DNA from 2 places in the Sulfuricella denitrificans skB26 genome. Region 2 is predicted to be linked to the other one. Evidence: riboswitches for the same ligand, from Rfam matches in the RefSeq annotation. Region 2 holds a riboswitch; the other holds the start of a gene.
What was found. A riboswitch is a leader RNA that binds a small molecule or an ion and turns the genes downstream of it on or off. The one in region 2 is predicted to bind cyclic di-GMP.
Positions count from the first base shown of each region.

Region 1: linked by a shared signal. The riboswitch ahead of SCD_RS00320 (DUF1631 domain-containing protein) and the one ahead of SCD_RS14005 (VPLPA-CTERM sorting domain-containing protein) in region 2 are both predicted to bind cyclic di-GMP.

Region 1 is NC_022357.1:61,008-76,717, reverse strand. Features, by position in the region: gene SCD_RS00325 (EAL and HDOD domain-containing protein) at 1-192, opposite strand, end outside; gene SCD_RS00320 (DUF1631 domain-containing protein) at 288-2,651, opposite strand; cyclic di-GMP riboswitch class I at 2,768-2,854, opposite strand; gene rng (ribonuclease G) at 3,006-4,457, opposite strand; gene SCD_RS00310 (Maf family protein) at 4,648-5,265, opposite strand; gene rlmH (23S rRNA (pseudouridine(1915)-N(3))-methyltransferase RlmH) at 5,270-5,740, opposite strand; gene rsfS (ribosome silencing factor) at 5,737-6,105, opposite strand; gene nadD (nicotinate-nucleotide adenylyltransferase) at 6,095-6,766, opposite strand; gene SCD_RS00290 (hypothetical protein) at 6,871-7,149, opposite strand; gene SCD_RS00285 (glutamate-5-semialdehyde dehydrogenase) at 7,178-8,434, opposite strand; gene holA (DNA polymerase III subunit delta) at 8,454-9,461, opposite strand; gene SCD_RS00275 (LPS-assembly lipoprotein LptE) at 9,448-9,951, opposite strand; gene leuS (leucine--tRNA ligase) at 9,965-12,448, opposite strand; gene SCD_RS00265 (phosphoribulokinase) at 12,707-13,609, shown strand; gene SCD_RS00260 (bifunctional acetyl-CoA hydrolase/transferase family protein/GNAT family N-acetyltransferase) at 13,675-15,546, opposite strand; gene SCD_RS00255 (MoaD/ThiS family protein) at 15,655-15,710, opposite strand, start outside.
Region 2 is NC_022357.1:2,881,715-2,897,424, reverse strand. Features, by position in the region: gene tkt (transketolase) at 1-259, opposite strand, end outside; gene SCD_RS14060 (inositol monophosphatase family protein) at 416-1,198, opposite strand; gene SCD_RS14055 (thioredoxin family protein) at 1,265-1,816, opposite strand; gene SCD_RS14050 (16S rRNA (uracil(1498)-N(3))-methyltransferase) at 1,896-2,627, shown strand; gene argA (amino-acid N-acetyltransferase) at 2,737-4,071, shown strand; gene SCD_RS14040 (oxidative damage protection protein) at 4,140-4,412, shown strand; gene ppk1 (polyphosphate kinase 1) at 4,499-6,568, shown strand; gene SCD_RS14030 (GGDEF domain-containing protein) at 6,740-8,578, shown strand; gene SCD_RS14025 (hypothetical protein) at 8,691-9,401, shown strand; gene epsA (XrtB/PEP-CTERM-associated transcriptional regulator EpsA) at 9,693-10,478, shown strand; gene SCD_RS16665 (type II secretion system protein) at 10,665-11,468, shown strand; gene SCD_RS14010 (esterase-like activity of phytase family protein) at 11,685-13,109, shown strand; cyclic di-GMP riboswitch class I at 13,424-13,500, shown strand; gene SCD_RS14005 (VPLPA-CTERM sorting domain-containing protein) at 13,587-14,444, shown strand; gene SCD_RS14000 (substrate-binding domain-containing protein) at 14,490-15,710, shown strand, end outside.

The sequences.
Region 1 (15,710 bases), 310 kb from region 2:
CAGCTCGTATCCAACAATCCGGGATGCATCATCCAGGATCGGCTGGCGACCGAGAAAGCGCTGTAACGTGGCTTTTGCACCTGCGCGGGTCTCGTGTTCCGGGTTATCCAGCAAGGTTTCGATTCCACCGGGGGGAGGGGTGAACGATCTATCGCGACCACCGGTGATCAGTCTGAGGTATTTCTCTAGCATATAGGCTCTTCGCATAACATCCAGCAACAGGACACTAGCATGCAATAACCCGCATACTTTGTAAATGTTCGTGGGAAAGGTTTTCCACGGCCAAATCAGGCCACTTGCTGGAGACGTCCCATCATGTCGCTGACTGCACGGTCGATCAATGCTTCATCGTTGATGATTTGTGCCTGCCCGCTGCGGAATTTCTCCGTGAGGCGGGAAGGCGTAATCGAAAGCGCTCTGGAGCCAAGACGGTTGGTAAACAGGTACAGACCCTTGAGCGGACTCACCCACGCCAGCTTGCTGCGCGAGGTGGTGCCATCCGCCTGGACGAACTCAATCCATGTACCGCGCTTGAGTTTTGCCACTAACGCACCAGAGTCATCATTTTGAAGTTCATTAGCCTGCCACGGTACATCGCTGATTGGCACTTCCTCCAGATCAAAGTCTGCAGGAACAGGTTCCTCAGAAATCTGCTGAATAAGCGCCAAATCCGGCGCAGGGGCTTCAGGCGACGGGGTGATTTCTTCAAAATCCGTCGGCGCTTCGGCCACAACCTCTGTCTCTTCCGCAAGATTCTCTATGTCCGTGTCTTGCCATGCTTCTTCATCTTCAGCGCGCAAGCCAGATTTCACCGCATCCGCATGACAGCGGATGAGCTTGGCGAAGAATTGGTCGCGTTCGTCACCCGTCACGTCAATAGCGGCCATACCCTGCTGTAAGCGTTTCAGCAAATTAGGCAGCAGGCCAACCAGCTTTTTGCGGTCATCCGGCACTTCCTTGGCGACCACGCTCCATATCAGTTGATCCATTGTTTCCAGCGCTTCGTTCCATGCCTGGCTGTCTTCGCCAGATTTCTGATAGGTTAAGCTGAGCATGGACGCCCACTGGTGGGACAGGAATTCACGAATAATCTGTGGCAGTTTGCGCGATTCGATGCGACGTTTCACTTCGTCGTGCGCCATAATCCTGGCGATCTCTTCCTGCTCACGGGTCTGCACTACCTGAGCACTGCGCCCAGTCAGTTCGTCAGCACGCTCTTTCTCCGCTGCAAGATAGCTTTCCAGTTCTTCCTGCATATCGGCGAATACACCGACCTTATCTTCAAACTCGTTCAGGATGCGCTGTACCAGATGATCCACCTTCTTGTACAAGCCTCCCTGATGACCTTCTTCCTCATCCCAGCCAATCGCAGCATCTGCCAGCGTATCTAGGAACTTGCGGGCTGGATGCGCTTTTTTTGAGAAAAACGTTTTATCCAGCATGGCCACTTTAAGAACTGGTATTTGCAGCCTGCCGATTAACGCCTTCATGGCATCCGGAATATTACGGTCATCCAGAATATAGTCGAACAGCATGGCGACAATATCCAGCGTCATAGCATCGACGTGCCCCATGACGCTGGCCATACCGCTTGATTTTATTTCACGTAGAACATTCGTACGGCCATTAGCCAGCAGTGCAGGATTGAGCATGACACCTTCACCCAATACCCCTTCAAACTGACCCTGTTGCAACTTGGTCAGCGTACTCATTACTCCTGCGCTTTGTACAGCAGCGCCGTCCGAAGGCATTGTGCCTCCGATGGCTCCAGGCTGACCGGCTTGTTGTGGCACGCCCATTCCCGCCATACCCGAATTGCCAAGTGAGACGAGCTGTTGCAAGGTTGCAAATAAATCCGGTCCATTCGCCGTTGGCTCGGAACCCGTTGCACCAGCGGCGTGGAATTCAGGCTGGCGGGCAGCAGAACCACCGTGCTTCTTCATGCCAACCCGAATTTTGGGCAGCACGCCCTTTTCCACCAAATGCTGGTTGATGTCCTGGTACATATTTTTGATCTGATCCGGCATGTACTTGTTGAACATCATGACCAGCAGCAGCTTGACCTTCACGCTGCTGTCCAGCTCCTTGAGCGCTTCCATGAAGCTGGAACCGATTGCCTCCGGGCCAATCGGGTTGTCGGCGGAATCCAGCTCATGCACATGCAACAGCGTGCCCAGACGTTTTTCGATACCGAACAGTTCCTCGGCACAGGTACCATGAATGTTATTTGTAATATTGGCCAAGGCCAGGGATTCTTCCAGAGCATCCAGGTCGATCAGGCTAAGCTCCATCTCGGCGAGGTTGAATGATGATGCGCTGGAGGGCTGCGCGTATTTTCCTTTCCTGATGTGCTTGTTGAAACCCTGGATAAATTGTCGTTTGAACCCGGTTGTAATGGCTTCTTTTTCGTCGCGCGCGAGCGCCATCCCGTCCATGTAGAGATTGCGCATTTCACCGCCGAGGGATTTTTCGGCCTGCTCGAACAACTCGTTCACAGCCTTGTCCAGCATGGCAGCAGCAAATTGCGCCAGCTGTGCGGCGGCCATGTCTCGGCAATCATTGAGCAGAGGCACGCCGGAGGCTCCGGATACGGCACGCAGCTTATCGAACTTGCTCATATCCACGACATTTTTGTACGAGCTAGTGCTCATAATGGTTCTCCTGGTTAGCGGAGCGCAACGGTTGTGCCGAAAAACAGGTCCAGGGAATAGAGAATGCAGGCGAAAAGGAACGACGACTGGCTGACAGAAAGCGCCAGTCTGGCTCACCCAGCAATCCCGCTATCGTAGAGCTTTCGCCCCTTAGACCGGAAACTTTGCGCCCCCACCTTTCGATGGGTTTACCTTTTTTGGTTACTATAAAAATATCAGACAGAACAGCGTTTTGCAATAAATAATCGAGGGAATTTCAACAGAATTAACAAACTTTAATTTTGGCAGCACAGATTGAGGTGTGTCAGTTCATATTAGATATTCATCTGGCAAGATGGAAGTGGGGGGGTTCCCCTACATCAACACAATATCGTACTGCTCTTGGCTGTACTGACTTTCCACCTGAAGATAAATCGGCTTGCCGATAAAATCTCCCAACTGCGCCAGGCTTTGTGATTCCTCGTCGAGAAACAAGTCGATCACCTGCTGGGAAGCGAGTATGCGAAACTCGCGCGAACTGAACTGGCGCGCCTCACGCACTAGCTCGCGCAGAATGTCGTAGCACACTGTCTGCGCCGTCTTCAGAACACCTCGCCCCTGACAGGTGGAGCAGGGCTCGCACAGGATGTGGGCCAGGCTCTCGCGGGTGCGTTTGCGCGTCATCTCCACCAGGCCAAGCGCTGAGAAACCGTTTACTGTCATGCGCGTACGGTCTTTCGCCAACGTCTTCTTGAACTCGGCAAGGACGGCGGTCTTGTGCTCCTCGTTGTCCATATCGATAAAATCCACGATGATGATGCCGCCGAGGTTTCTTAGCCGCAACTGCCGGGCGATCGCCTGCGCCGCTTCGAGGTTGGTTTTGAAAATTGTGTCGTCGAAATTACGTCCGCCGACGAAGCCGCCGGTGTTCACGTCCACCGTGGTCAATGCCTCGGTCTGGTCGATAATCAGGTAGCCGCCCGACTTCAGGTCGACGCGCCGCGCCAGCGCTTTCTCGATCTCGTTTTCCACGCCATGCAGATCGAACAGCGGTCGCTCACCGGCATAATGTTCGAGCAGGCCGACGACGTTACTGGTGTACTCGAGGGCGAAACCCTGCATTTTCTGGAAGGTCTCACGCGAATCCACCCGAATTCGGATGGTTTCTTCATTGACGAAATCGCGTAGCACCCGCAGAGAAAGATTCAGGTCATGGTAGAGCATAGTGGTCGGCTTGGCGCTCTTGGCTTTGTCGTTGATATCGCGCCACTGCTTGCGCAGGTACTCGACATCGGCCTCAAGCTCGCTGCCGGAGGCCGCTTCCGCCATAGTGCGGATGATGAAACCACCGCCTGCGTCGGGTTGCAATAGATGCTGCAACTTTTCGCGCAGCAGTTCACGCTCGGCTTCGTCCTCGATGCGCTGGGAGATGCCGATGTGCGTCTCCTGCGGCAAAAACACCAGGAAGCGTCCGGCGATGCTGATCTGGGTGGAAAGGCGTGCGCCCTTGGTGCTGATGGGATCCTTGATCACTTGCACTAGCAGGGTCTGTCCCTCGTGCAATATCCTCTCAATCAGCCGGGTTTCCACATCCTGGCGCTCCTGCCAGATGTCCGCCACATGCAGAAAAGCGGCGCGATCCAGACCGATTTCGACGAATGCGGACTGCATCCCCGGCAGTACTCGGCACACCCGGCCAACGTAGATGTTGCCGACAAGACCGCGACTGCTCATGCGCTCGATATGGATTTCCTGCACCACACCCTGTTGCATGACTGCCACCCGGGTTTCCTGCGGGGTGACATTGATTAAAATTTCTTCACTCATATTTTTTCTTGGAAAAACTCATGGAACCGCAGAGGGTGCGAAGGAATTCAGAAAAGGGCACGCCATTGCACGCTCACCAGCAGGGACATTCGGCTTAAGTTTATCGCTTTTTCGAGTTGGGCGATAAAACCGCTCATCTCTGCTTACCCTGTTTCCTCCGCGACCTCCGCCATTTGTACTGCTTTCAGATTTACAAAACTTCAATGCCGAACCCTGCCAGCAGCTCTGTCGTTTCGTATAGCGGCAGCCCCATCACGCCGGAGTAACTGCCCTCGATTTTCTCGATGAACGCCGCCGCATGTCCCTGAATCGCGTAAGCCCCAGCCTTGTCGAGCGATTCACCGGTCATGGCATAACGACGAACGGCATGATCGGTCAGTTTGCCGAATTGTACGATAGTGGCTGACAGTTTTTGCTCGATTCTCCCTGCATTCGCCACCGCCACGGCAGTGAGTACTTCATGTCTTTTTCCCGACAACGCCAGCAACATCTCCATGGCCTCGTCCCGGTTCGCGGGTTTGCCCATGATCCTGTCGTTCAACACCACCGCAGTATCTGCCGCCAGCACGGGAAAATGCGGCAGCCTGCGCTGCTGCACGCGCTGCCAACCGGCCTCGGCCTTGGCGTGGCTGACCCGCAGCACGTAATCATGCGGGTTCTCGCCGGGCAAGGGGCTCTCGTCCAAATCGTTGCCACGCGACGGGTCATCCCGAAGCAGCAACAATTCGAAACCGACGCCGATTTGCGCGAGCAACTCTCGCCGGCGTGGCGAACGCGATGCCAAGTAAATTTTTTTGTCTAAAATCAAACCATTACTCCCGATGATAGGGGTGATTCTGGATTACGGTCACGGCGCGATACAGCTGTTCTGCCAGAACTACCCGTACCAGACCATGGGGCAGCGTCAAGCGGGACAGGGACCAGAGCCGGCTGGCTTGGCGCTTCACCTCCGGATGCAAGCCATCCGCACCTCCGATGACGAAAGCCACATCGCGCCCGCCACGCATCCAGTCTTTCAACTCATCGGCAAGCTCCAGGGTGCTCCAGTCCTTGCCATGCTCATCCAGCACGACTCGCACGCAATCGGCAGGCAGGGCGGCCTCGATGCGGCTCCGTTCTGCCTCGTGAACCTGTTCCCGGGTTTTTCCCCCAGCCCGCTTTTCCGGTTTGATCTCGGCCAGTTCGATACGGGACTCGCGCGGCATGCGCTTGGTGTACTCCCCGAAACCTTCATTCACCCAGGCGGGCATCTTGTGGCCAACCGCCATAATCAACAGTTTCACGGATGAGCTGTGGGTTCCGCCAATTTCGGTTTCTTGCTCATCGGCGGCCCACCCCACAATTGCTCGAGATTGTAATATTCCCGTATCGTGGGCTGCATGATGTGAACGATCACCGACCCGAGGTCGACCAATACCCACTCGCCGGTTTCCAATCCCTCCACGCCCTGCACATGCGCACCGGCTTCCTTGAGCTTTTTCTGAACGTTATCGGCCAGGGCCCGGGTCTGACGGTTGGAATCGGCGCTGGCTACGATCATGAAATCGGTCATGCTGGTGAGCTTGCGTACATCCATTACCGCGATATCGCGCGCCTTGATGTCCTCCAGCGCGGAAATTACCGCTTGTTTCATCGCTTCAGGTTCCATTAATGTCCTTATAAAGTCCGTTTGTCTGAATATAATCGAGAACCGCGTCGGGGAGCAAATAACGCGGACTGTGGCCGGCGGTGAGCTCGCTGCGAATTTGTGTGGCGGAAATATCGAGCGCCGTGACCGGATGAACCAGAATTGCGCCAGAGAGCTCATCACGCAAGGCTTCCGGCTCATGGGTCAGGCGCCGGTTGAGTTCATTCAGCAACTCGGCAGGCAGGGTTGCGGCGGCCCGGGTTATGCCGTCCACACCCGGACGTTGTGCCACCACGATATGGGCCAGATCGAACAGTTCGCGCCAGCGATGCCAGGCAGCCAGGCCGAGGAAAGCGTCCGCGCCCATGAACAGGCACAGCGACTGCATCGCGCCCAGCTCCCGGCGCAACTCCAACAGGGTTTCCACCGTAAAGCATGGGGTTGGCTTGAAGACTTCCCGCTCGTCGAGCGAGAATAACGGGTTGCCTGCAATGCCCAGACGCGCCATTTCCAGCCGTTGTTGCGGCGAGGCAAAGGGCTGGGCGCGATGTGGAGGCAGCCCCGCCGGAATGAAGCGAACCTCGCTCAGAGCCAGTCCTTCCGCCAGCTCCTGCGCCAGCCGCAGATGGCCAAAATGCAGGGGGTCGAACGTGCCGCCAAGTATGCCGATAGGGAATGTCATCTGGTGAGGCGTAAGGGGTGAGGAGAGAGGCGGAAAGACAACCCCCCTCCGCAGCACCGTTTTTGACTGTCTGCCTCACCCCTCACTTTCTCACCCCTCACCTATCAGTGATCTTCAAGGTGATGAGTTTCCTCAGCTGGCAGGCCGGTGTCGGGGTCATTCCAGTCCGCAATACCGATTTCCGCCTCCACTTCCGCCAGCGATTCGCCGGGCTCGTAATCGGAGTCGGCGCTATATTCCATGTCCTGCACCGCATCCAGTAGCGTCGGGAATGGCCCGAACACTTTGTCGGTTTCCTTGTCCTGCCAGTAAAAACCATCCGGTCGTTCGATAATCCGGGTTTGGTCATATCCGGCTGGAGTTTCTGGAATGTTGATCGTCATACCGCCCTCCTTAGTAAAAATCTGTTAACTAGCCACGAACGTGGCCATCACCCAGAACGATGAATTTCTGGCTGGTCAAGCCTTCCAGCCCGACCGGGCCGCGTGCATGTATCTTGTCGGTGGAGATGCCGATTTCCGCTCCCAGCCCGTATTCGAAACCGTCAGCGAAACGGGTCGAGGCGTTTACCATCACCGAGCTGGAATCCACTTCGCGCAGGAAACGGCGCGCCCGGCTGTAGTCCTCGGTAACGATAGACTCGGTGTGCTGCGAGCTGTAGGTGTTGATGTGCTCGATCGCCTCATCGATGTCCTTCACCACCCGCACCGAAAGGATAGGAGCGAGGTATTCAGTGTGCCAGTCTTCCTCGGTGGCTTCCTTCATCTGCGGAATGATCGCGCGCGAAGCCGGACAGCCGCGCAGCTCCACGCCCTTGTCCAGATAGATCTTGCACAGCGGTGGCAGCACCGTCACTGCCACACCTTCCGCCACCAGCAGGGTTTCCATCGTGTTGCAGGTGCCGTAGCGGCTGGTCTTGGCGTTGTCGGCGATCCGGATCGCCTTGTCCAAATCCGCCTTGTCGTCGATATAGACATGGCAAACGCCATGCAGGTGCTTGATCACCGGGATGCGCGCCTCGGCGATCAGGCGCTCAATCAACCCCTTGCCGCCGCGCGGCACGATCACGTCGACGAATTCCTTCATGGTGATCAACTCGCCCACTGCGGCGCGATCGGTAGTTTCTATCACCTGCACCGCCGTCGGCGGCAAACCGGCAGCTGCCAGCCCTTCGCGCACACAGGCGGCGATCGCCTGGTTGGAGTGAATTGCTTCCGAACCGCCGCGCAGGATCGCCGCATTACCGGATTTCAGGCACAGCCCGGCGGCATCCGCCGTGACGTTGGGGCGGGCCTCGTAGATGATCCCGATCACGCCCAGTGGAACGCGCATCTTGCCCACCTGGATACCGGAAGGACGGTAGTTGAGGCCAGTGATTTCCCCCACCGGATCGGGCAAGGCGGCAATCTGCAACAGCCCCTCCGCCATGCCGGCAACGCCTTTTTCGGTCAGGGCCAGGCGGTCGAGCAACGCTTCTTCCAGGCCGGCCTCGCGAGCTTCGGCCAGGTCCTTGGCATTCGCCTCAATCAGCTTGGCGGCATCGCGCTGGATCGCCGCAGCCATCGACGTCAGCGCCTTGTTCTTGGCATTGGTGTCGGCCTTCGCCATCAGGCGGGAAGCCGCGCGCGCCTGCTGACCGACAGTTTGCATGTAAGCTTTGATGTCCATGTTCACACCCTTTTCCGATTCAAGTCCGGGCTATCCCCAGCCCCAATTGCATTAGCTCGTCCCACACGTCGCCGCGTGCCAGACCCTTGATCATTCGGTCCAGCGCCGCGGCCTGCTTCAACCCCGCCACCAGCCGAGTTTCGCTCAGCCGACCCAGTGCGCGCTGCACCAAACCTTGACGGGATTCCCATACCCGCGCCTCGCGGAACAGCTGTGGCAGGGCGGCGCCCTTGCGCTGACCCTGCTTTAATTTTGCCAAGGTGCGGATTTCCTGGGTCAGCGCCCACAGCGCCAGCGTTGGCGCCACACCCTCGCCCTTCAGCCCTTCCAGAATCCGCACCAGACGGACGACATCTCCTGCCAGCATAGCATCGGAGAGGTTAAACACATCATAGCGCGAGACATCCAGCACCGCTTCGCGAACCGGGTCAAACAACAGCGGGCCTTCGGGGAACAACAACCCGAGCTTCTGGATTTCCTGGTATGCCGCCAAAAGGTTGCCCTCGACGCGGTCTGCCAGAAACTGCAAGGTCGTCGTGTCGGCACGCTGTTTCTGTGCCGCCAGCCGCAACCCGATCCATTGCGGCAGTCGCGCCCGCTCCACCGGATAAACCGGTATCGCCGTGCCGGCCTGCTCCAGCGCCTTGAACCATTTCGTCGCCTGCGCCTGCTTATCAAGCTTGGGGCAAGTTACCACGGTGATAGTGTCATCCGGCAACCGCGCGCAATAATCCTGCAGCGCCTGACCACCCTCCGTGCCCGGCTTGCCGGTGGGGATGCGAATTTCAATGATACGCCTGGTCGCGAATAGCGACAGACTGTTGCCGCTCGTCAGCAGATTTTGCCAGCTGAAGCCGGGCTCAACCGTAAACACCTCGCGCTCGACATAGCCCTCCTGTCGGGCTTTGGCGCGGATCGCATCGGCAGCCTCCAGCGCCAGCAACGGCTCATCGCCGTAGATCAGGTACAGCGGCGCGAGGCTGCGCTGCAAATGCGCCCCCAGCTGATCCGCGTTAAGGCGTGACATCCGCAAATTGCGGCTTGGCCTTCGCTAGACGCCGCATCAGTTGGCCAATTACATCTTTTTGCATATCGGCATAGAGCAGCGCCTCTTCTCCCTGCTTCGCCAGAACCAGCGCATCGTCCCAGAGCATGGCGCGCCTCATTTCGATTGGCTGGGGAGTGATCAAGTTACGCCCCTCCTTGTCCGTCAAGCGAAAGCCCACGCGATAAATCAATTCGTATTCCCTTACCCGCCCGGCACCACTCAGCGCTAGAATTCGCTTTTCAATTGTGGCCCCCTGGACCTGCAACACCGCCTGCGCGTCTTCAGCCTTGTCGGTTAGCTTGGTCTGCGTCCCGGAGCTGATCGCCCGGCCGATCTCCGCCGCCAGCGCAGGATTGCCGCTGCCATCCACATACAGGGACTCGAACGGCAGAGTCGCCACGCCGCGCAACTGAAAGCCGCAAGCGGCTAGCAGCAGGGTCAGGATGAATCCGGTCAGCACATTCCGCATCGGTTTCCTTTGTCTAAATAACCACGTTAACCAGCCTGCCCGGCACCACGACGATCTTCTTCGCCGGCTTGCCTTCCATGAACTTCTGCACATTGGGGTTAGCCAAAGCCAGTTGCTCTATCGCTTCTTTCGATGCGTCCTTGGCAACGGCGATGCTGCCCCTGAGCTTGCCGTTGACCTGCAGCACCAGTTCGATTTCATCCTGCACCAGCGCCACCGCATCAACTTGCGGCCAAGGGGCATCGAGCAGATTGGCGCCGTCCTTGAGTTCGGCCCACAGCGCCTGGCAGACATGCGGCACGATCGGTGCAAGCAATTGCACCGCCGCCTCCAGAGCCTCCTGCATCACAGCGCGCCCGGCAGGGCTGTCATCGCCGGATTTGGCCAGCGCATTCATCAGCTCCATCACGGCGGCAATGGCGGTATTGAACTGCTGGCGACGACCGTAGTCGTCGCTGACTTTCTGTATGGTGCCATGCAACTGGAAGCGCAGCGCCTTGAGTTCGGCGGAAAGATCGCCGCCCTTGAACCCCTCTACCACGCCCTTTTCGATATGATCGTGTACCGCCTTCCAGAGTCTTTTCAGAAAGCGGAACGCGCCTTCCACCCCGGCATCGGACCACTCCAGGCTTTGCTCCGGTGGTGCTGCGAACATCATGAACAGGCGCGCAGTATCGGCGCCGTACTGGTCGATCAGCGCCTGGGGGTCAACCGTATTGCCCTTGGACTTGGACATTTTGGTGCCGTCCTTGAGTACCATACCCTGAGTCAGCAGCTGGGTGAAGGGTTCGTCGCAATTCACCAGCCCGACGTCACGCATCAGCTTGTTGAAGAAGCGCGCATACAACAGATGCAGAATGGCGTGCTCGATGCCGCCGATGTACTGGTCGACCGGCAGCCAGTAGTTGGCGCGCTCGTCGAGCATGGCCTGGTCGTTGTCCGGGCAAGTATAGCGGGCGTAATACCAGGACGACTCGACGAAAGTGTCCATGGTGTCGGTCTCGCGCTCGGCGGGGCCGCCGCACTTGGGACAGGTAGTTTCGTAGAAGGACGGCATTTTCTTGATCGGCGAACCGATGTCGATCTTCACGTCCTCCGGCAACACCACCGGCAGGTCTTTTTCCGGCACCGGCACGTCGCCGCAGCTCGCGCAATGAATAATCGGGATCGGGCAGCCCCAGTAGCGCTGGCGCGAGATACCCCAGTCGCGCAGGCGGAACTGGGTGCGCTTGGCGCCCAGGCTCCTGGCTTCGAGGTCGGCGGCGATAGCATCGGAAGCCTGACTGAAATCCAGTCCATCGTACTTGCCGGAGTTAACGCAGACGCCATGCTCGGCATAGGCATCCTGCCACGGCGCAGGGGCGACATCACCAGCCGATGTACGGATCACGGCCCTGACCGGCAAACCATATTTGGCGGCAAAAGCGAAGTCGCGCTCGTCATGGGCCGGAACGGCCATCACCGCGCCCTCGCCATAACCCATCAGCACATAGTTGGCCACCCACACCGGCAGTTTCTCGCCATTGAGCGGGTGCGTCACGAAGCGACCCGTGGGCAGGCCCTTCTTTTCCATCGTCGCCATGTCGGCTTCCGCTACGCTGCCGTGCTTGCATTCCTCAATGAAAGCGGCAAGCTCCGAATTGCCCTGAGCGGCTTCGGCGGCGAGCGGGTGCTCGGCGGCCACCGCCACATAGGTCGCGCCCATCAGGGTGTCGGGGCGGGTGGTGTAAACCTTTAAAACCGGGTGAGGGGTGAGGAGTGAGGGGTGAGAAGAACCCGCATTTTCCGCATAGGGGAAATGAACTTCGGCACCGAAGCTCTTGCCGATCCAGTTCTTCTGCATGGTTCTGACCTGCTCCGGCCAGCCGGTCAACTTGTCCAGGTCGGCGAGTAGCTCTTCGGCGTAGGCGGTGATCTTCATGAAATACATCGGGATCTCGCGCTTTTCCACCGGCGCGCCTGAACGCCAGCCGCAACCGTCGATCACCTGCTCGTTGGCAAGCACGGTCATGTCCACCGGGTCCCAGTTCACCGTGGCGAGCTTTTTGTAGATCAGGCCTTTTTCGAACAATTTTGTGAACAGCCACTGTTCCCACTTGTAATAGTCAGGCTTGCAGGTAGCCAGTTCACGGCTCCAGTCTATGGCCAGACCGAGGCTTTTGAGCTGTCCGCGCATGTAGTCGATGTTGGAGTAGGTCCACGCCGCTGGCGCCACCTTGTTCTGGATCGCCGCATTTTCAGCAGGTAGGCCGAAGGCGTCCCAGCCCATCGGCTGTAGCACGTTGAATCCCTGGAAACGGTGGTAGCGCGCCAGCACGTCGCCGATGGTGTAGTTGCGCACGTGCCCCATGTGCAACTTGCCGGAAGGATAGGGGAACATCGACAGGCAGTAGTATTTTGGCTTGTCGGAGATTTCCACGGCCTTGAAGGCATTGCTTTGATCCCAGAAAACCTGGGTCTGACGCTCGATCTCAGTGGGTAAGTATTGCGCTTGCATGAGCGGTTGATATTCCTCTTTAACGATATGCAATTATACCCGCGAACGGCAGGCTCGGTTTACGCCATATCAAAACAAGCGCCCTTTACCAGTGCACCCGTTCCCGCTTGCGGGAGAGTTGAGGTAAGGTGCGTCGACAAGGCATCTTTTATCCCTCCATTCAAGAATCGAATGCCCCGCATAGTGACAAAAGCGGCAGCGCCAGATTATACTCGACCCATTCGTAATTAATGACTTAAGCAGCGGGAGGAAAGCCAGATGTCCAAGAAGCACCCAGTAATTGCGGTTACCGGTTCGTCCGGTGCCGGCACAACCACCGTCAAGGTTGCATTCGAACACATTTTCCTCCGGGAAAACATCTTGGCGGCCGTAGTGGAAGGCGACAGCTTCCACTCGCTGAACCGTGCTCAATTCAAGGAAGCGGTAAGCAAGGCCGAAGCCCAGGGCAATAACCATTTCAGCCATTTCGGTCCGGAAGCCAATCACTTCGACAAAATCGAAGCTTTATTCAAGAGCTACGGCGAAACCGGCAGCGGCAAGAAACGCTACTACCTGCACAACGCCGATGAAGCCGAGTCACACAATACCCGTCTGAAGCTGAAAACCAAGCTGGGTGCCGGCGAATTCACACCATGGGAAGACATCCCCGGCGGCACTGATATCCTGTTCTACGAAGGCCTGCACGGCTTGGCAGCGAACGGCAAAACGGATGCATCCAAATATGTGGATCTAGGTGTCGGCGTGGTACCGATCGTCAACCTGGAATGGATCCAGAAAATCCATCGCGACGCCAAGGAGCGCGGCTACACGGCCGAAGCCACGGTAGAAACCATCCTGCGCCGCATGCCTGACTACATCAACTACATTACTCCACAGTTCTCGCGCACCGACGTCAACTTCCAGCGCGTGCCGACCGTGGACACCTCCAACCCTTTCATCGCCCGTGACATTCCGACGCCCGACGAAAGCTTTGTAGTGATCCGGTTCAAGGACCCTAAGGGGATCGATTTTCCTTATCTGCAAAGCATGATCCACGACTCATTCATGTCGCGCCGCAACACTCTGGTAGTGCCAGGCGGCAAAATGGGCTTCGCGATGGAAGTGGTTCTCGCCCCGATGATCCACGATATGATGGAAGCCAAGAAAAAGAGCAAGAAATAAACTCTGCACCTGAAACAAAAAAAGCCGGGAGTTTCCCGGCTTTTTTTGTGCCTGAAACTCCTATCCTACTCGAATAACATAGTCACTTCGTGTGTGTCGCCATGCCGCTCGATGCTGATATCGTCGCAGGCCCGCTTCGCAAGGTTGATCATGTTGGCGTTATAGGCCTGAATTTCGGCGGTGAAGCCCCGCAAACCGCGCTTCTTGGCATGCTCCATGAGCCTGAGCTGCATGGCGGTGCCGATTCCCTTACCCTGCCATCCCGGCGCCACCATATAGGCGACCTCCGCCATATTGGCGGATGGGTTCACAAAGTAAAATGCGCTGCCGATAATAGCTTCCTTTCCTTTCTCGCCATACAGCACCAGGAAAGCCACCTCGCTATCCTGGTCGACATGGCACAGGCGCTGCGCCTCGGCATCGGAAAGATGGCTCAGGCGCCGGAAAAAACGCGTGTAACGATCTTCCTTGCTCATGCTCCGGAAAAAACCCTGCAAAGCCGTCGTATCGCCTGCCCGGGTCGGACGTATCAGCACCGTCTTCTGGTCCCTCAGGAGCAGGCGCCGCTCCTCCCTGTCCGAAACCGCGGCGGCCTTCTTGAGCGACAGCCCTTTCTCGACATAACCTAGCTTCCTGGCCTCTTTCAGCAGCTTGGAGCGGAAATCCGGATGGGCGATCCGAATCAGCGCGAGCGCCCTTTCGCGAATCGACTTGCCAAACAGGTAGGCAACTCCATACTCGGTCACCACATAGTGTACGTCAGACCGCGCAATGGTCACGCCCTCGCCCCCCAGCAGCAACGGACGGATGCGCGACACCTTGCCGTCCTCCGACGTAGAGGTCAGACAGACGACGGGCTTACCGCCGGGCGACAGGGCCGCGCCCCGAATAAATTCCGCCTGCGTCGACACCCCGCCGCAAAACTGGCCAGCAAACTGGTCAGTGCAAATCTGCCCGGTCAGGTCAACCGAGCAGACCTGATTCACTGAAACCATCTTGTGCTGCAAGGCAATGGTACCGACTGCGCTGACGCGCTCGATAGCCTGGAAGGAAAACAGGGGGTTGCCGTCGATCAGATCGTAAAGCCGCCGAGTGCCCAGGCAGTAGCTGCCGACGATCATCCCCCGGAACCGGCTTTTGCTGCGGCCGGTCACCACCCCTTTCTCCAGCAGTTCGACCAGAGCATCCGTAATGACGTCCGTATGAATGCCGAGATCACGCCGGTCACCGAGATACCGAAGCGTCGCCTGCGGCAGGTTGCCCAGCCCGATCTGCAAGGTGGAGCGGTCTTCGATGATGCTCGCGATACGCCGTGCTATCTGCTCAGTCACCTCGTCGAGGGGCACCGCAGGCACTTCGATAACCGGCGTGTCATACCAGACCATGCGGTCGAAGCGGCTGACATGGACGAGGCTGTCCCCGGTGGTGCGGGGCATATTGGGGTTGATTTCGGCTATCACGCGCCGTGCGTTCTGGACCATCGAGGCGGTCACGTCGACCGAAACGCCCAGGCTCAAATAGCCGAACTCGTCCGGCGGGGACACCTGGACAAACGCCACGTCGATCGGGATACGCCCGTTTTCGACGAGCCCGGGCACCTGCGACAGTGAGACGGGGATGTATTCGACCAACCCCTTTGCGACGGCAGCGCGCAGGTCGCTGCCGACAAAGAAGCATTTGTGCCTGTACCGCGTCGAGGGTTTGCCTCCCTTGTGCGACACCGCGCCATCGGTCAGGAAATGGTAAAGCGTTACATCAGGGGGCGGTTCGGCAAGATTTTCCAGCGCCTCGCACAGCAGGCGGGGGGTTGCACAAGCTGTACCGAGATAGACATTGTTACCAGCCTGAACCATGGCAACAGCTTCATTCGCCGAAACCATCCTGGACTCGTGTCCCGCCAGAGCGGGATGCATCGAAACGATTTTTGCTAGTTCCATTGTCTGGCTGCCCTCTCTATATTTCCAGATCGAAGATAAAACCTGACCTAACCCTTCAAATCATATTATGTTTATCCCGGCCTGTCTGCTTTAAGCCACCAGACTTCCCTATTTCAGCCGTTCTGGAATGAAAGCAATCTCGTCGCCATCCTTGATCGCCGTCT
Region 2 (15,710 bases):
TTTCTTCCATCGGCAGATCGTAGCCAGTCAGGTGTAGCAGGGAATAAATCAACATCGAGCCATGGCCGTTGGACTGCACGAAACGGTCGCGATCAAACCACTTGGGGTTGGCCGGATTGTGGCGCAGGTGATGGTTCCACACCACTTCGGCAATTTCCGCCATGCCCATGGGAGCACCCGGGTGGCCGGAATTGGCTTTCTGTACAGCGTCCATGGAAAGGACGCGGATCGCGTTCGCGAGTTCTTTACGAGTTGCCATTCTCTGTTTCCTTTTTCTGCTAGGGGCTATTCAAACCTATGATTATTACTCACGAGCCGGGCTAAGGGCAATAGCAGATTTTTATTGTCCCAAGAATTATTTTTATAGATAAAAGATATAAGACCTTGTAAAAGCCGTCATTTCAGTCGTCAGCGCTCATTGCCTTTCCCTGATCCAGGCTTTCCATGCGTCAAATAAATCAGGGTTCAGCGCAGCGATGACTGAACGCTGCCAAGGATTGCCGGCGCCGAAATCGTCCTCGGTCAGGGTGCACATGGAGCCGCCCGCCTCTGCCAGGATCAGCGAGCCGGCAGCGTAGTCCCAAAGTTTTTGTCCGCCGTGCAGGTAAAGGTTGAAACGCCCTGCCGCCACGTAGCACCAGTCAAGCGTGCTGGCGCCGAAGTTGCGTTGCGAGGCGAATGGAGGCGATGCCACCAGTTTCTGCGCCAGACTTGGCTTGAGGCGCTTAAAGTCGATCGCTGCCATGGCCCGGTGGAATTCGGGCGCGCATTCCTTGAGCGGCATCGGTTCGCCATTGAGGTAGGCGCCCTTGCCCCGCTCCGCCCAGAACATTTCATCTGCCACCGGGTCGTAGACCACGCCCAGTACGCTCTGTCCGTCCCGCATCAGGGCAACGGAAACCGCGAAAAAAGGCAAGCCGTTGAAGAAATTGGAGGTGCCGTCGATCGGGTCGATGCACCAAAGGCCATCTTCTCCGGCACGCCACAATGCTTCCTGCTGCTCCGGCAACATTTCCTCGCCCAGCACCGGGTAATCGAGGATCTGCTTGAGTGCCGCAACCAGAGCGGTTTGTGCGGCGATATCTGCTTCGGTGAAAATGCTGCCATCGATCTTGCACTGGTGCGCGACCTTAAGATAGCGCGGCATGATTTCTTGCTGCGCTACCTTCCTTACGGCATCGATGACGGATTGGAGCATGGTTGTTCCGGTTATGGGTGATGAGGAATGAGTGATGGGTGGTGCTCATTCCTCATCACCGTTTACTCATTTCCATTTAATCGAGCAACCCATGCTCGGGATTTGCTCTGCCGGCCCCTTGCCGGTCAAGGCGACTTCTCTCATCGCTTCGAACAGGTCGCGCCGGGCGTCGGTGGGCGCAGCTTCCTTGCGCGAAGCATCGAGCCGGCCGCGGTACTGTAGTTCCAGATCGGCGTTGAAGCCGAAGAAGTCCGGCGTGCATACGGCGCCATAGGCTTTCGCTACTTCCTGGGTTTCATCCCACACATAGGGAAACGGGAAGTCGAATTCCTGCGCGGCTTTTTTCATGTTGTCGAAGGAGTCTTCCGGGTAGTCGGCCGGGTCGTTCGACATGATGGCGATGGTGTTGACGCCGATCTGTTGCAACTCCCGGCAGTCGCGCACGAGGCGGTCGCGAATTGCCTGGACGTAAGGGCAATGGTTACAGATGAACATGACCAGCAGACCCTTGGGTCCGCGCGCACTGGCCAGGTTATAGCGTTTGCCGTCCACCCCGGGCAAGTCAAAATCCAGGGCTTTCCAGCCGAAATCGCAAACCGGTGTCTGCAAACTAACCATTTTTTCGATACTCCTGCTTGATGGATGCCAATTGATTTAGTTTATCATGAGAGCATCTTATATATAGTGCAGAAACAAGATGACCACTCCCCGCTTTTACTGCCCGGAAATTTTAGCCCAAAGCGCCATGGCCGAACTGCCGGAGCAGGCCGCGCATCATGCTGCGCGGGTTTTGCGTCTTCAAACCGGCGACAGGCTTAGCGTGTTCAACGGGTGCGGTGGAGAAGGCGAGGCGCGCATCACGGAAATCGGCAAGCGTAATGTTACCGTGGAAATCGAGGGCTGGCATACCGTCGAGCGTGAATCGCCGCTGAAAGTTCAGCTTGCCCAGGCGATTTCGGCCGGTGAAAAAATGGATTTCACCCTGCAAAAGGCGGTGGAACTGGGCATAGGCAATATCCAGCCACTGGCGAGCGAGCGCAGCGTGGTGCGGCTGTCGGGTGAGCGGGCGGAAAAGCGCGTGGTTCATTGGCAGGGCGTGGTGATTGCGGCCTGTGAGCAGAGCGGCCGCAACCAGGTGCCCGAGGTCGCTCCGATACGTCCGCTGCTTGATTGGCTGGGACAGCAGGATGGGCCGGGACTGCGCCTGATGCTGTCGCCTGTTGGCGAAGTCGGGTTGCGTGACCTGCCTAAACCCACTGGCAATGTCACTTTGCTGATCGGTCCTGAAGGCGGTCTTTCCCCATCGGAAGCCGAGATGGCGCAGCGTTACGGCTTCACCCCGGTGCGGCTGGGCGCGCGCGTCCTGCGCACCGAGACGGCGGCACTGGCAGCTTTGGCGGCGATGCAGACGCTATGGGGCGATTTTTAAGAGCCAAGTCTATATAAGCCCGGTGTACGGGTTGGCGCTAGGTGAAGGGATTGGGGTACACTTTACCCTTGCGATGGAATGCTTTGATTTGATAACGGATTAGCTTTCGATGCCTGTCGGTACACAGCACTCAGAACTCAGAACTCATTTTGTGGCGTGGTTTCGCTCGGCCGCGCCCTATATCCATGCCTTTCGCGGCAAGACTTTCGTTGTTGCTTTTGGCGGCGAGGTGGTAAGCGAAGGCCAGTTCATTGCGCTGGCTCATGACATCAATTTGCTCAACAGCCTCGGCGTACGGTTGGTGCTGGTGCATGGCGCACGGCCGCAGATCGAGGAGGAACTGACCGAGCGCGGCGCTGCGATTCGCTATGCAGGGGGAATGCGCGTCACTGACGATGACGCCCTGAAATGTGTCAAGGAGGCCGCCGGTACGGTGCGGGTGGAGATCGAGGCGCTGCTTTCCATGGGACTCGCTAATTCGCCGATGGCGGGCGCCGATATCCGGGTGGCCAGCGGCAATTTTGTCACTGCCATGCCGATGGGGGTGCTCGGCGGCGTGGATCTGATGCACACCGGCGAGGTGCGCAAGATCGATGCAATCGGCATCCGGCGCAGGCTCGATGCCAACGAAATCGTGCTGCTTTCACCGCTTGGCTATTCGCCTACTGGCGAGGTGTTCAATCTGTCGCTGGAAGACGTGGCAACTTGCGCCGCGATTACGCTGGATGCAGACAAGCTGATCTTCCTGATGGACACGGCTGGGGTAGCCGGCGAAGGCGGGGATTTGCTGCGGCAACTGACCACGGCGGAGGCGGAGGCGATTCTTGCCGCCACTGCCACACTGTCGGCGGACGTGGGCTATTACCTGCCCTGTGCGGTGCGTGCCTGCCGTAAGGGCGTGGCGCGGGCACACCTGATCAGCCGCCACATTGATGGCGCATTGCTGCAGGAACTGTTTACTCATGAAGGCATCGGCAGCATGGTCAGCGAAGATCCGCTGGAAACTTTGCGCGATGCCACGATAGACGATGTCGGCGGCATCCTTGCGCTGATTGAGCCGCTGGAAACCAACGGGATTCTGGTGCGGCGTTCGCGCGAGTTGCTGGAAATGGAAATCGACCGCTTTTCCGTGCTGGAGTATGACGGCCTGATCATCGGCTGCGCTGCGCTGTATCCGTTTCCGAAAGAAAAGGCGGCAGAACTGGCATGCATGGCGGTGCATCCGGATTACCGCGGTGCCGGACGAGGCGAGGCGTTGCTCGAGTACATGCAGGTCAGGGCGTTGGGCAAGGGTTTCAAACAGTTGTTCGTGCTCACTACTCGCACTGCGCACTGGTTTCTGGAGCGCGGCTTCACCGAGGCAGGCGTGGACAAGCTGCCTAAGGCCAAGCAAGGGCTGTACAACTATCAGCGCCGCTCCAAAGTGTTCATGAAAAAACTGTAGATCATTTTCTTGTAATAATTTAAGCGCATTTTTTAAAGAAGTAACACTATTTTGAACGGAGTAATGAAATGGCAAGAACAGTGAAATGCGTCAAGCTTGGCCGTGAAGCGGATGGGCTGGATTTTCCGCCCTATCCCGGTGAACTCGGCAAGCGGATTTGGGAAAATGTTTCCAAGGAAGCCTGGGCGGCCTGGCTTAAGCACCAGACCATGTTGATCAACGAGAATCGCCTCAACATGGCCGATGCCGCCGCGCGCAAGTATCTGGCGGAGCAGGTGGAGTCCTACTTCTTCGGTGCCGGTGCGGATACGGTGTCAGGTTTCGTGCCGCCGAAGCATTAGAAACCAGTAATGAGCAATGGGTAATGAAAACCCTGGTTCCTCACCCATTACCCATTTGACTCACCTGGCTTAGGATAACCGCTCTCATGACCGCCCCCCACGCTCAGGAATACTACCTCAACCGCGAGCTCGGTCTGCTCGCCTTTAACCGGCGGGTGCTGGCTCAGGCTGAGGATGAGCGCAACCCGCTCCTGGAGCGGCTGAAGTTCCTGTGCATCGTCAGCAGCAACTTGGACGAGTTCTTTGAGGTCCGCACCGCCGGGCTGAAGGAGCAGATCGCCCTCCATGCCACCGCAACGGGGCCGGACGGCATGTCGGCGCGCCAGGCATTCAAGTTGGTCAGCGAGCAGGCGCACGAGTTGGTGGAGCATCAATATCGGCTGTTGAATGAGGGGGTCCTACCCGAGTTAGCGCGCCACGATATCCATTTTTTGCGCCGAACCCACTGGCACGACGGCCAAGCTGAATGGATCAAGGATTTCTTTTTTCGCGAGTTGATGCCGGTACTTTCTCCGATCGGCCTCGATCCCGCCCATCCATTCCCGCGCGTGCTGAACAAGAGTCTTAATTTTGCCGTTGAGCTGGAAGGCAAGGATGCTTTCGGCCGCGCCTCCGGTGCCGCCATTGTGCAGGCGCCGCGCTCATTGCCGCGGGTGATCAAGCTGCCGCCCGAAGTGGCCGGCTGCGAGCATGGCTTTGTCTTTCTTTCCTCGATTATCCACGCTCATGTCGGGGAGCTGTTTTCCGGCATGGAGATCAAGGGCTGCTACCAGTTCCGCGTCACCCGCAACTCCAATCTGTTCGTCGATGAGGAGGAGGTTAAAAACCTGCGCGAAGCGCTACAAGGCGAGTTGCCGCAACGTAATTACGGCAATGCTGTGCGCCTGGAGGTGGCGGACAACTGTTCGGAGGAAATGGCCGGCTTCCTGCTGGGACAATTCGGTCTGACCCAGGAAGATTTTTACAAGGTCAAGGGGCCGGTCAATCTGGTGCGGCTGATGCAGATTCCGGACCGGGTCGATCGGCCCGACCTAAAATATTCGTCCTTCATTCCGAGCATCCCGCCTGCGGTGGCGAAGCAGCCTGACATGTTCCAGGCAATCAGAAGCGGAGATATTCTGCTGCACCAACCTTTCGAATCTTTTTCCCCGGTCGTCGATTTCATCCAGCAGGCAGCTAACGATCCTAATGTGCTGGCGATCAAGCAGACCATCTACCGCACCGGCACCGATTCCGCACTGATGGAAGCGTTGATCAAGGCAGTGCACAGCGGCAAGGAAGTCACCGTAGTGGTGGAGCTGCTGGCCCGCTTCGACGAGGAAGCCAACATCAACTGGGCAGGGAGACTTGAAGAGGCGGGCGCGCACGTGGTGTACGGCGTCGTCGGCTACAAAACCCATGCCAAAATGCTGCTGGTGGTCCGGCGTGAGGAAGACGGGTTGCGCCGCTATATCCATCTCGGCACGGGTAATTACCATCCGCGCACCGCCAAGTTGTACACCGATTTCGGTCTGTTTACCTGCAACGAGGAGATCGGCAGCGACGTCAACGACATCTTCATGCAGCTTACCGGCCTGGGCCAGGCAAGCAAGCTTCATCATTTGTTGCAGTCGCCGTTCAGCCTGCACCGCAAAATGATCGAGTCGATCCAAGCCGAGGCGGAGAATGCGCGTGCCGGAAAAAAGGCATTTATCGTTGCCAAAATGAATTCCCTGCTCGAGCCGCAGATCATCAGCGCGCTGTATGATGCGTCCAAAGCCGGGGTCAAGGTCGACCTGATCGTGCGCGGGGTATGCGCCCTGCGCCCGGGGATCCCCGGCGTTTCGGAAAATATCAGGGTACGTTCCATCATCGGCCGCTTCCTCGAGCACTCACGCATTTTTCATTTCTACAATGCGGGTGCGCACGATATCTATCTGTCCAGCGCAGACTGGATGCAGCGCAATTTCTTCCGGCGGGTCGAAATCTGTTTTCCGGTGCTGAATGCGAAGCTGAAGAGGCGCGTCATCAAGGAAGGGCTGGAGCCCTATCTCAAAGACAACTGTCAGGCCTGGGAAATGGATGCGGAAGGCAATTACCGGCGCAAATGTCCACGCAGCGGCAGCAAGGTAGTCTGCGCTCAGATGGAGCTCATGCAGGCGCTTCTCAGCCACTGAAATAGCCACTCCGCACGGCGTCATACTGCTGTCACAATACAAGCTTAGCATCGCCCCCTCATTATGAAATATGCCGGAGGAAGGGCGATGCCAGTACCGTCAAACACCCATTTAAGATTTCCCTGTGGCTCGCCGGGAAACTCGAAGTTTCAGGCAAAGGCTGCCAGCCACATGGCCATGGCATCCCCTGTGCTGTCTCAGGATACTGCGTGTCGTTTTAAATCGGCGATCTGGGATGAAAATGAAACGCAGGCACGCCTGTGGTTGCAGGAAATCATAGCGCAACGCCGACTAACCGCCTTGTTTCAGCCTGTTCTCTTGATGGGCAATGGCGAGATAGCCGGTTACGAGGGGCTGATTCGCGGTCCTTCCGATAGTCCCTTGCACTCGCCCCACAATCTGTTCAGTGCCGCAAACGAAAATGGGCTGGTTGTGGAAGTGGAGCACCTGAGCCGTCAAGTGGTGCTGGAAAGCTTCGCCCGGCTGAACCTGCCTGGCAAGCTGTTTCTCAACGTCAGTCCGGAATGCCTGTTGCAGCATAATACCCGGCATGGCGAAACGCTGGCCTACATCCACAAATTGGGATTGAGACCGGATCGAATAATTATTGAGTTGACGGAAAACCAGCGCACCTATGATTATAATTTGCTGCGCGAAGCGGCGAAGCACTACCGTGACATGGGGTTCGAAATCGCCATTGATGATCTGGGGGAGGGATTTTCTAGCCTGCGCCTATGGTCGGAGCTGCGTCCCGAATACGTCAAGATAGACATGCACTTCATCCAGGGTATCGATCAGGATCCAGTGAAATTACAGTTTGTCAGCTCGATCCAGCAGATCGCGGAGAGATCCGGTACCAAGGTTGTTGCCGAGGGCATAGAAACCGAGGCAGAGCTTAGGGTGATCAAGGATTTGGGGATTGCTCACGGCCAGGGTTATTACATCGCTCGTCCCAGCGGTCAACCGGTCACGGTACTTCCTGCCGAAGTGGTCAAGGTGTTGGAAAAAAAGATGGCCCCCGCTCTTTTGCCGAGCTGCAAGGCCAGCCCAAAGACGGTTTCCGTGCTCAAACTGTTGCGCGAGTGCCACGCAGTGTCGCCAGACCTTTCCAACGAAATAATTTATCAAATGTTTATTGGCGACCCCGAACTGCAGGCCTTGCCTGTTGTAAAAAACGGCTTGCCGGTTGGCCTGATCAACCGAAATGCATTGATCGATAAACTGGCCCGCCCCTACCAGCGCGAACTCTATGGCAAGAAACCTTGCTCCCGGCTGATGGACACTGCTCCGCTGATTGTGGAGAAAGACATGAGCATCCAGGAATTAAGTCACACTATTGTGGAGGCGGACCGGCACCACCTGTCGAACGGCTTCATCATCACCGATCACGGACAATACCTCGGCATAGGAACCGGCCACGATCTGGTGCGCGAAATTACCCAGATGCAGATCAGCGCCGCGCGCTACGCTAACCCGCTAACCATGCTGCCTGGCAATGAGCCGATCAACGAGCAGATCGCCATGCTGCTGCAGGGCGGGGCTGAATTTTGTGCCTGTTACTGTGACCTGGACCATTTCAAGCCATTCAATGACGTCTTCGGCTACCATAGCGGCGACAACGTTATCCAGCTTACCGGGAAAATACTTTCCGAAGTGTGCGAACCGGATCAGGATTTTATCGGCCACATCGGTGGCGATGATTTCATAATCCTGTTTCAAAGCGCAGACTGGGAAGTCCGTTGTCAGAGGGTATTGGAACGTTTTGAGAAGGCCATTCTGGATTTCTTCAGTGTCGAGGATAAGGCACGGGAGGGTTATATTGCCAAGGACCGCCATGGCGAAGAAGTGTTCTATCCGCTGACTAGTCTTTCCATCGGTGCCGTGCAGGTCGAACCCTGCAAGCAGTCATCGCACCATAAAATTTCAGCTGCGGCAGCCGAAGCAAAAAAACAGGCCAAGGGAATTCCCGGCAATAGCCTGTTTATCGAGCGTCGTGCCAAATGTTCATAAAGAGTCAAAACCACTGTAGGAGCGGCGCCCTCGCCGCGATTTGCGACCGCATTCGCGCCGGGGGCGGCACTCCTACAGGTACGAGCATTCCAATGAACAATTGGGGTTGAATATGACCAAAAAACCGATCCGGACTTTGCGGTCAGTCGATTCGAGTCAGACTTTACCTGATGAGGATGACAAGACGCTCTACGTCATCCACGAGGCGATCATCGGCACTTTCGGTCTGCCGCCGGACAAGATGTTCGTCAGCATCAAGGGGGACCCGACCCTGCGCGAAACAGCGTCGCTGCGCCCTCGCCAGGAAAGCCGGATCGACCTGGAAGCGGGAAAGGTGCTGGAAACCTGCGAATGGTTGCTGCGGAAAACCGGTTGTTTCAGTATCTACGTTGGCTTTAACAGCAGCGAAGTGCGTACCGAGTCAGTGTTCAACCCGTTTAATTACGAGATTCACGATGCCATCGCCCTGATCCAGCCGGGTTATGTGGAGCGCCACTTCGTGAAAGTTCCCTATCAGAAAAAATTGAAAATCATCGGCAATGTGCGCAATCTGGTGCAGACCGGTCCGTTGCGGGAATATCTGCCGCCTCATTGGCGTACGCTGATGGATCGCCAGCGTGAGGAATGGAAGCCGATGGCGAAAAAAGACATCAAGCAAGTCGTTCAATCGCTCAACCGCCTGCGCGGCATAGAAGGATTCTATTTGCGCAACGCCGCCATTTCCCTGAGCCAGGGTATCGTGTGCGCCTCCTTCAACTGCGACGGAACCTACATCGTCGCCGCAGAGTATTTCCCCCAGTTCGTGGAAGAAAACACCCCCTGATTTCCGAAGGAAATCAGGGGGTGTTTCAGTGCAGACTTAATGCGCGCAGCGCGTTATGTCGAAGGTAAAACATCACAGAGATGACCTGATCTACCCCAACCTGATGCAGACAACCTACGCTACGACTGTGAACCAATAGATTCGCTTATGCAAAATTGCGCCATCGTTAACTGGTTGGCATGGATAAAATTCACAAAACCGTCATAAATGTTTAACGAAAATAAAAATATCATAGCGACTTCGTAATAGCTCGGAACCCAATCCGACATGAATATATATAATAATAACGACATGGTTTTAAAAGAAAAAAAGCATCTAACACTGGAAGGTGAGGATCAGGATCATCTGGTTTCAATCATCAACAGTTCGTTGCGCGTGGCGAACATGCACCATTTTTTTTCCTGGAGCCAGGGGGCGATACAATTTCTGCTGCCTCATGAAATACTGGTATGCGGCGTTGCAACGGAGGCGGGTTTGCCGATGCGGTTCATGCGATTTTCCAGTTCTCGCTACTTCGACGAGACGCGCTTTTCGGAGGTGTGCGAGCCAGGTGAAGGGCTGTTGCCGCGGATGATATTGCATTCGAACAAAACCGGTCATGCCTGCATGCTGGGAACGGGCGCGCCTCAAAGGTATTTTGACGAGGCCTTGCTGCCTCTGCTGGAGCGCTCCGAACTGCGCAGTGCCGCAGCGGATGGTCAGCGCGGCCTGAATGGGCAGCTGAAAAGCTATTTCTGTTTTTCCAGAGTGGAGATTCCGCTCGGAGCGCGCGTCGAATATCTCCTGCAATTGCTGGTTCCTTTTCTCCATACCACGCTTTCACGCGTCATATCCAATGAAGAGCCGGATGTCGGTACGGATGGCGTGCAGAACGTGCCTTCTGTGACAGCGCGCGAAGTGCAGGTTCTCCATCACATCAAGCTTGGCAAGACCAATCAGCAGATTGCCGAGGAGCTGGCTCTCAGCCCGCTAACCGTCAAGAATCACGTGCAAAGAATCCTGAGAAAGCTGAATGCCAGTAACCGCGGCCATGCCGTTGCGCTCGCCATCAATTTCGGCGTGCTGAAAGCGCAATGAGCCGGGCTTCTTTCTATCCGGTGCCCGGAAGTCTTACCCCCATTTGGACTCTACTAGCCAGTCACGTTAAAACAGTGCCCCCCCTTTTTTAAAAGGGGGGCAGGGGGGATTTAACGGTGGTGGCAATCCCCGGCTCTGCCAAATCCCCCTCAATCCCCCTTTTACAAAGGGGGAGGCGGCCTGTCCGTGTTCATGCTGATGGGTTCGACCAGAAATCCCCAGGGATGCTCCACGCGTCACCCGAAATCGATTCGGACTTGCCGCTCCTGCGGCGGGTTTACCTATATCGGCGTTCTCATTGCCGTGGTTTTCATCGGAGTTGCCCTGGCAGCAACTGGAACGGTGTGGCAACAGACCCGGCAACGCGAAAAGGAGCGTGAGCTGCTGTTCATCGGCAACCAGTTCCGTCAGGCGCTGGAGGGATATTATGAAAATCCTCCACCGGGCAAAGCCAAGAAATTCCCCCAAAAGATCGAGGACCTGCTGCAGGATGACCGCTATCCTGGCGTTAAACGTTATCTACGCGTGATTTACCGTGACCCCATGACCGGGAGCCCTGAGTGGGGGTTGCTGAAAGGTGCAGACCAGGGCATTGTCGGTTTGTATAGCCTGTCCGACGGCGAGCCGATCAAAACCGCTAACTTCGATCCTGAGGATGTTGGGCTAGTCGGCAAGCATCGTTACTACGAATGGCGCTTCATCGCGAAAGCAGGGGTGATCGCCGAAGCGGGGGTCGCAGCAAGCAATACGATAGGTTCTGATGTCGTAGTGCAGGTGTCGGGCCAGTCTGATGCTGTGCCCCAGGCTGAAGTTCAACAGAATTTGCCTACAACTGAGTCTTTGCCACACACGCAAGCAGAACCTCCAGCGGGGACACCCCCTCGCGCAGTATGCCAGGCCGAATTTGTCAGCGCGCGTGCTCGTTGTCCGGCATCAGCCGGTAATTGTGTATTTATTGCGCTCGCGCAATACACGCGGTGTCTCAAATAGGGGGGATACGCGTCAGGATTTACCCTCCGGGTATGATCCGTTCGGATCAATTGATTGTCTTTCCTAATTCACCTCATTGTCATACTCCATTGCTAATCTAGCTCGCTTGATCCAATTGCCTGGAGGGCGGGGGAAAAGCCCTGACCTCGCTATTCGCCAGCTGGATTAATAAATCAACGGCTTTCCTGGCAACGAACTTTATCTGGAGTTTATAGCATGACCAAAAAAATGTTACTTCCCGCGCTCATCGCCTCCCTGTTTGCCGCTTCAGCGGCCAATGCCGCCACCACCCTGATTGCTATAGGCAGCCTGAGCGGCAACGCTTTCGACCTGTCATCCGAAACCCATGGCTTGCTCGAAAATGGTGTTGCCGGCAATCTTCTCGGCGGCGTTGGCTCCGGTTTTGCCTGGGCGGGGGGCAGCACTTTTATCGCCCTCCCGGACCGCGGCCCTAATGCGCTTGCTTACAATCCGCTGGTGGCTGATACCACCTCCTACATCGACCGTTTTCATACCATCAATTTCAGCCTGACCCAAAATTCCGGTCCCGGGCTGGCTTACAATCTCACCCCTACATTGACCAAGACCACGCTGTTGTCCAGTGCTAGCCCGCTCAACTACGGCACCGGCGCGCTGGGTACCGATTCCACGTATACCCTGGGTAGCGGCGTGCCGGCATTGAACGCAACCAACAACACCAATTACTTCACCGGTCGCTCGGATGGATTCAATTCCGCCTTGCCCTCCAGCAACGCCAACAATGCCCGTCTTGATCCCGAAGGTATACGCGTTTCCAACGATGGCAAGAGCGTTTTCGTTTCTGACGAATATGGTCCCTATGTCAGGCAGTTCGACCGCGCCAGCGGGCAGTTGATCAAGTCTTTTGCCCTGCCGGGCAATCTGGCAGTGGCCGTTCAGGGCCCCACCACGGCTTCGGAGCTTGCGCCAAACAACACCACCGGTCGGGTAGCCAACAAAGGCATGGAAGGCTTGGCGATCACACCGGACGGCAAGACCCTGGTCGGCGTGATGCAGGCGCCATTGCTCCAGGATGGCAGCAAACAGCTCCGGATCGTCACTATTGATATCGCGACCGGGGCCACCAAGGAATTCGGTTACAGGCTGACAACCGGCTCAGGCGTAAGCGAAATCGTGGCCATCAACGATCATGAATTTCTGCTGGATGAGCGCGATGGCAAGGGCTTGGGTGATGGAACAGCTGCCGTCGTCAAACAACTGTTCAAGGTGGATATCACCGGTGCCACCGACATCAGCGGTGTAGCCAACATGACCTCATCGACCCCCGCAGTGAGCAAGACCCTGTTCCTGGATGTGGTCGCAGAGCTGAATGCAAAAGGCATCGCCAGCACCGCTATTCCCTCCAAGCTCGAAGGCTTCGCGTTCGGCGAGGATCTGGCGGATGGCAGGCACACGCTGTGGATGGCCAATGATAATGACTTTGATACCGCCACCTCAGGCGATAACAAGTTTTACGTATTCGCAATCGACGCAAATACGCTGTCCACCTTCCAGGCACAAAACATCACCCCCTCCGCCGTCCCAGTTCCGGCCGCAGCCTGGCTGTTTGGCTCCGGCCTGCTGGGTTTGGCGGGCTTTGCAAGACGGCGGTATCCGTCTTGATTCTGATTTAAAGAAGCCATGCTTGCGACCCCGCCCCCGAGGCGGGGTTTTTTTCGCATACGAGCCTAGCAAAGACAAAACCTGCGCCGCTGAGCAGTCGAGGCATGGCCGCATTGATCCGAACGGACTACAAAATTGTACAACCTGTTCATAAGGCTCGTAACAATCGACAAGTATTCTACATCCATCAGATCGGAAACAAGTTCAGGCCTGAGCCGAACGGACTACAAAATTGCATGATCAGTCCGTAAGGCCCGTAACAATCGACAAGTAATGTGCCTGTGTCTGAATCAGCAACCAGGTTCAGGACACTTTCAGGATTAAGCCACACCCGTCGCGAGGCGGGGTCGGAAAGCCACGGGTCTTAGAACAAGACAGCCGGGCCGCCATCGAAAAGGTTCGCAGTCATGTCCCCTAATTCTGCAGGGAACTGGCAGTCGGGCCAGGTACTTGGGGGGCTGCAATAGCCCTGGCTTGATGCTCGAAGCCTGCCGCCCAGAGTTGGATTTTGCTGGTTTAACTATTGATCTTAACTTTAATTTGGAGAAAAACATGAAATTGAAATTAATCGCAGCAGCAGCAATGTTCGCAGTCGCAGGTCAGGCAGCAGCTTCTATCGCCGATGGCACCACCGGTAACGGCGAGCTGTTCCTGTCCGTGTATGACTCGGTTGCACAAGTATCCTATACCCGCGATCTGGGTGTCACCTTGAGTGATTTTAGTTCCAACCTTTCTTCCACCAGCTATTCCCTGAACTTTGCTTCAGATGCGCTGTTGCAAAGCGCTTTTGCTTCGTTGAGCGGACTGAGCTGGAACGTGGCTGCGCTTGATAGCACTGGCGGTACTGCAGTGGGTGGTCAGCACTATCTTTCCACTACCAACGCTGATCAGGCAACGGTACAAAACACGAAAAACAGTTCGCTGACTGTTGGCATGTCTGGAGTTAATGGTTATGTGCAGGCAAACAATGCGTTTGGAACGCATGTTTCTAGTGCAAATGGTTCCAGCACCGCTGTGTTTGCTGATGGCGCTGCCTACTTCGGAAATGGTTTTGCGGCTAACTGGCTTGGCAAAGCTTCATTTGACAGTACCGCTCTCGTTGGCAACAGCCTGGGATTTTTCCTCATGGAAACCAGCGTAAACGCTATCGGAGCTAATGCGCTTAAATCAATCCAGGCAACCCAGGCTGCCGGTACCTGGACACTGGCTTCCAATGGCGATCTGAGCTACAGCGTCCCCGCACCTGTTGCTGCCGTGCCGGTACCTGCTGCTCTGTGGTTGCTGGGTTCAGGCCTGATCGGCATGGTGGGTGTTGCCCGCCGCAAGTCTGCCTAATTATCACTTCGCATAATTTATAGAAACTTCAATAAAGGAAACAAAATGAAACTGACCAAAATCTCCCTGGCCTGCGCAATGGCGCTGGCTGCTGGCCAAGCCCTGGCCCATGCTCCTTCCGTTACCCCTGACCTGGAAGTGTTTATTTCCGGCGCTTCCGCACAGCAACTGACTCTCGGCGCTATCGTCGAGGGCATGATGACTGCCGGCACCATCGATGTGTTTTATGACACCGCTTCCAGCGGCAAGGATTATCGCGCTTACTTCGGTACGGGCAAAGTTGGTACGGTCATTGCGGGCAAAAAAGTGCTGGTCCACAACCGCGCCAAAGGCGGTTCGGTGTGGGGCGTGAACCCTGTAGCGCGTGCTGAAGCAATCAGCCGCATGGCAATCGACGGTGGCTGTGCCGCTGTCGTTAGTGCGGTTTACCCTGCTGCTACCTACAAGTGCGCCAACACGGTGAATGCCGTGCCGGATGCAGGTGTTTCCGATGTGGAGCCAAAAATGTTTGTAGGTAACAACGTAGCTACTGGCGATAGCCAGTTGACCGACGCAGAGCGTGCCAAGTTGACCGTAGCTAGCCAGAACGCCGTGATCATGGGTATCGCAGTTACCAACAACATGCCTTTGACCAGCCTGAGCCGTGCCCAGTTGACCAGTATTTTGACCGGTACGTATCAAGACTGGAGCCAGGTTGATGCTTCCCTGTCCGGCCCTATCACCGTTGAACGCCGCGTGAATGGCTCTGGCACCCAGGCAGGCGCCAATGCCTTCTTCGGTGGTTTCCCATGCGTTGCAAACGGTTTTCTGCCCTTGGCTGACGCGTCCTTCACCACCCCTGGTGGCTTCACTGTGGTGGAAAACTCAGCCTCAGGTGGCGTGAAATCTGGCCTGAATGCTGACTTTGCTGCCGGCAAAATGGCCGTCGGCATTCTTTCCACCGAAAGCGTACCGGCTGGTACAGACAACTGGCATCATGTTTCCATTGACGGCATTGCGCCAACTGTGGGTAATGCTACTGCCGGTTTGTATGACTACTTCGTTGAGCAAACCATTCAGTACCGCAATACCACGGTGAACGGTGTGGCTGCACCGTCTGGCCTTAAAGCCTCTTTCCTGTCGGACTTCATCGTACGCTCGGGCAACCCTGCCGTTCTGTCTGCTCTGAAAGGCGTAGCTGCATTGCCAACCAACTATGATCAAACTGCTTACCCAGTTGGTCAAGTCATGAAGGGTACCAAGCTGAACAACACCTGCCAGCCGACC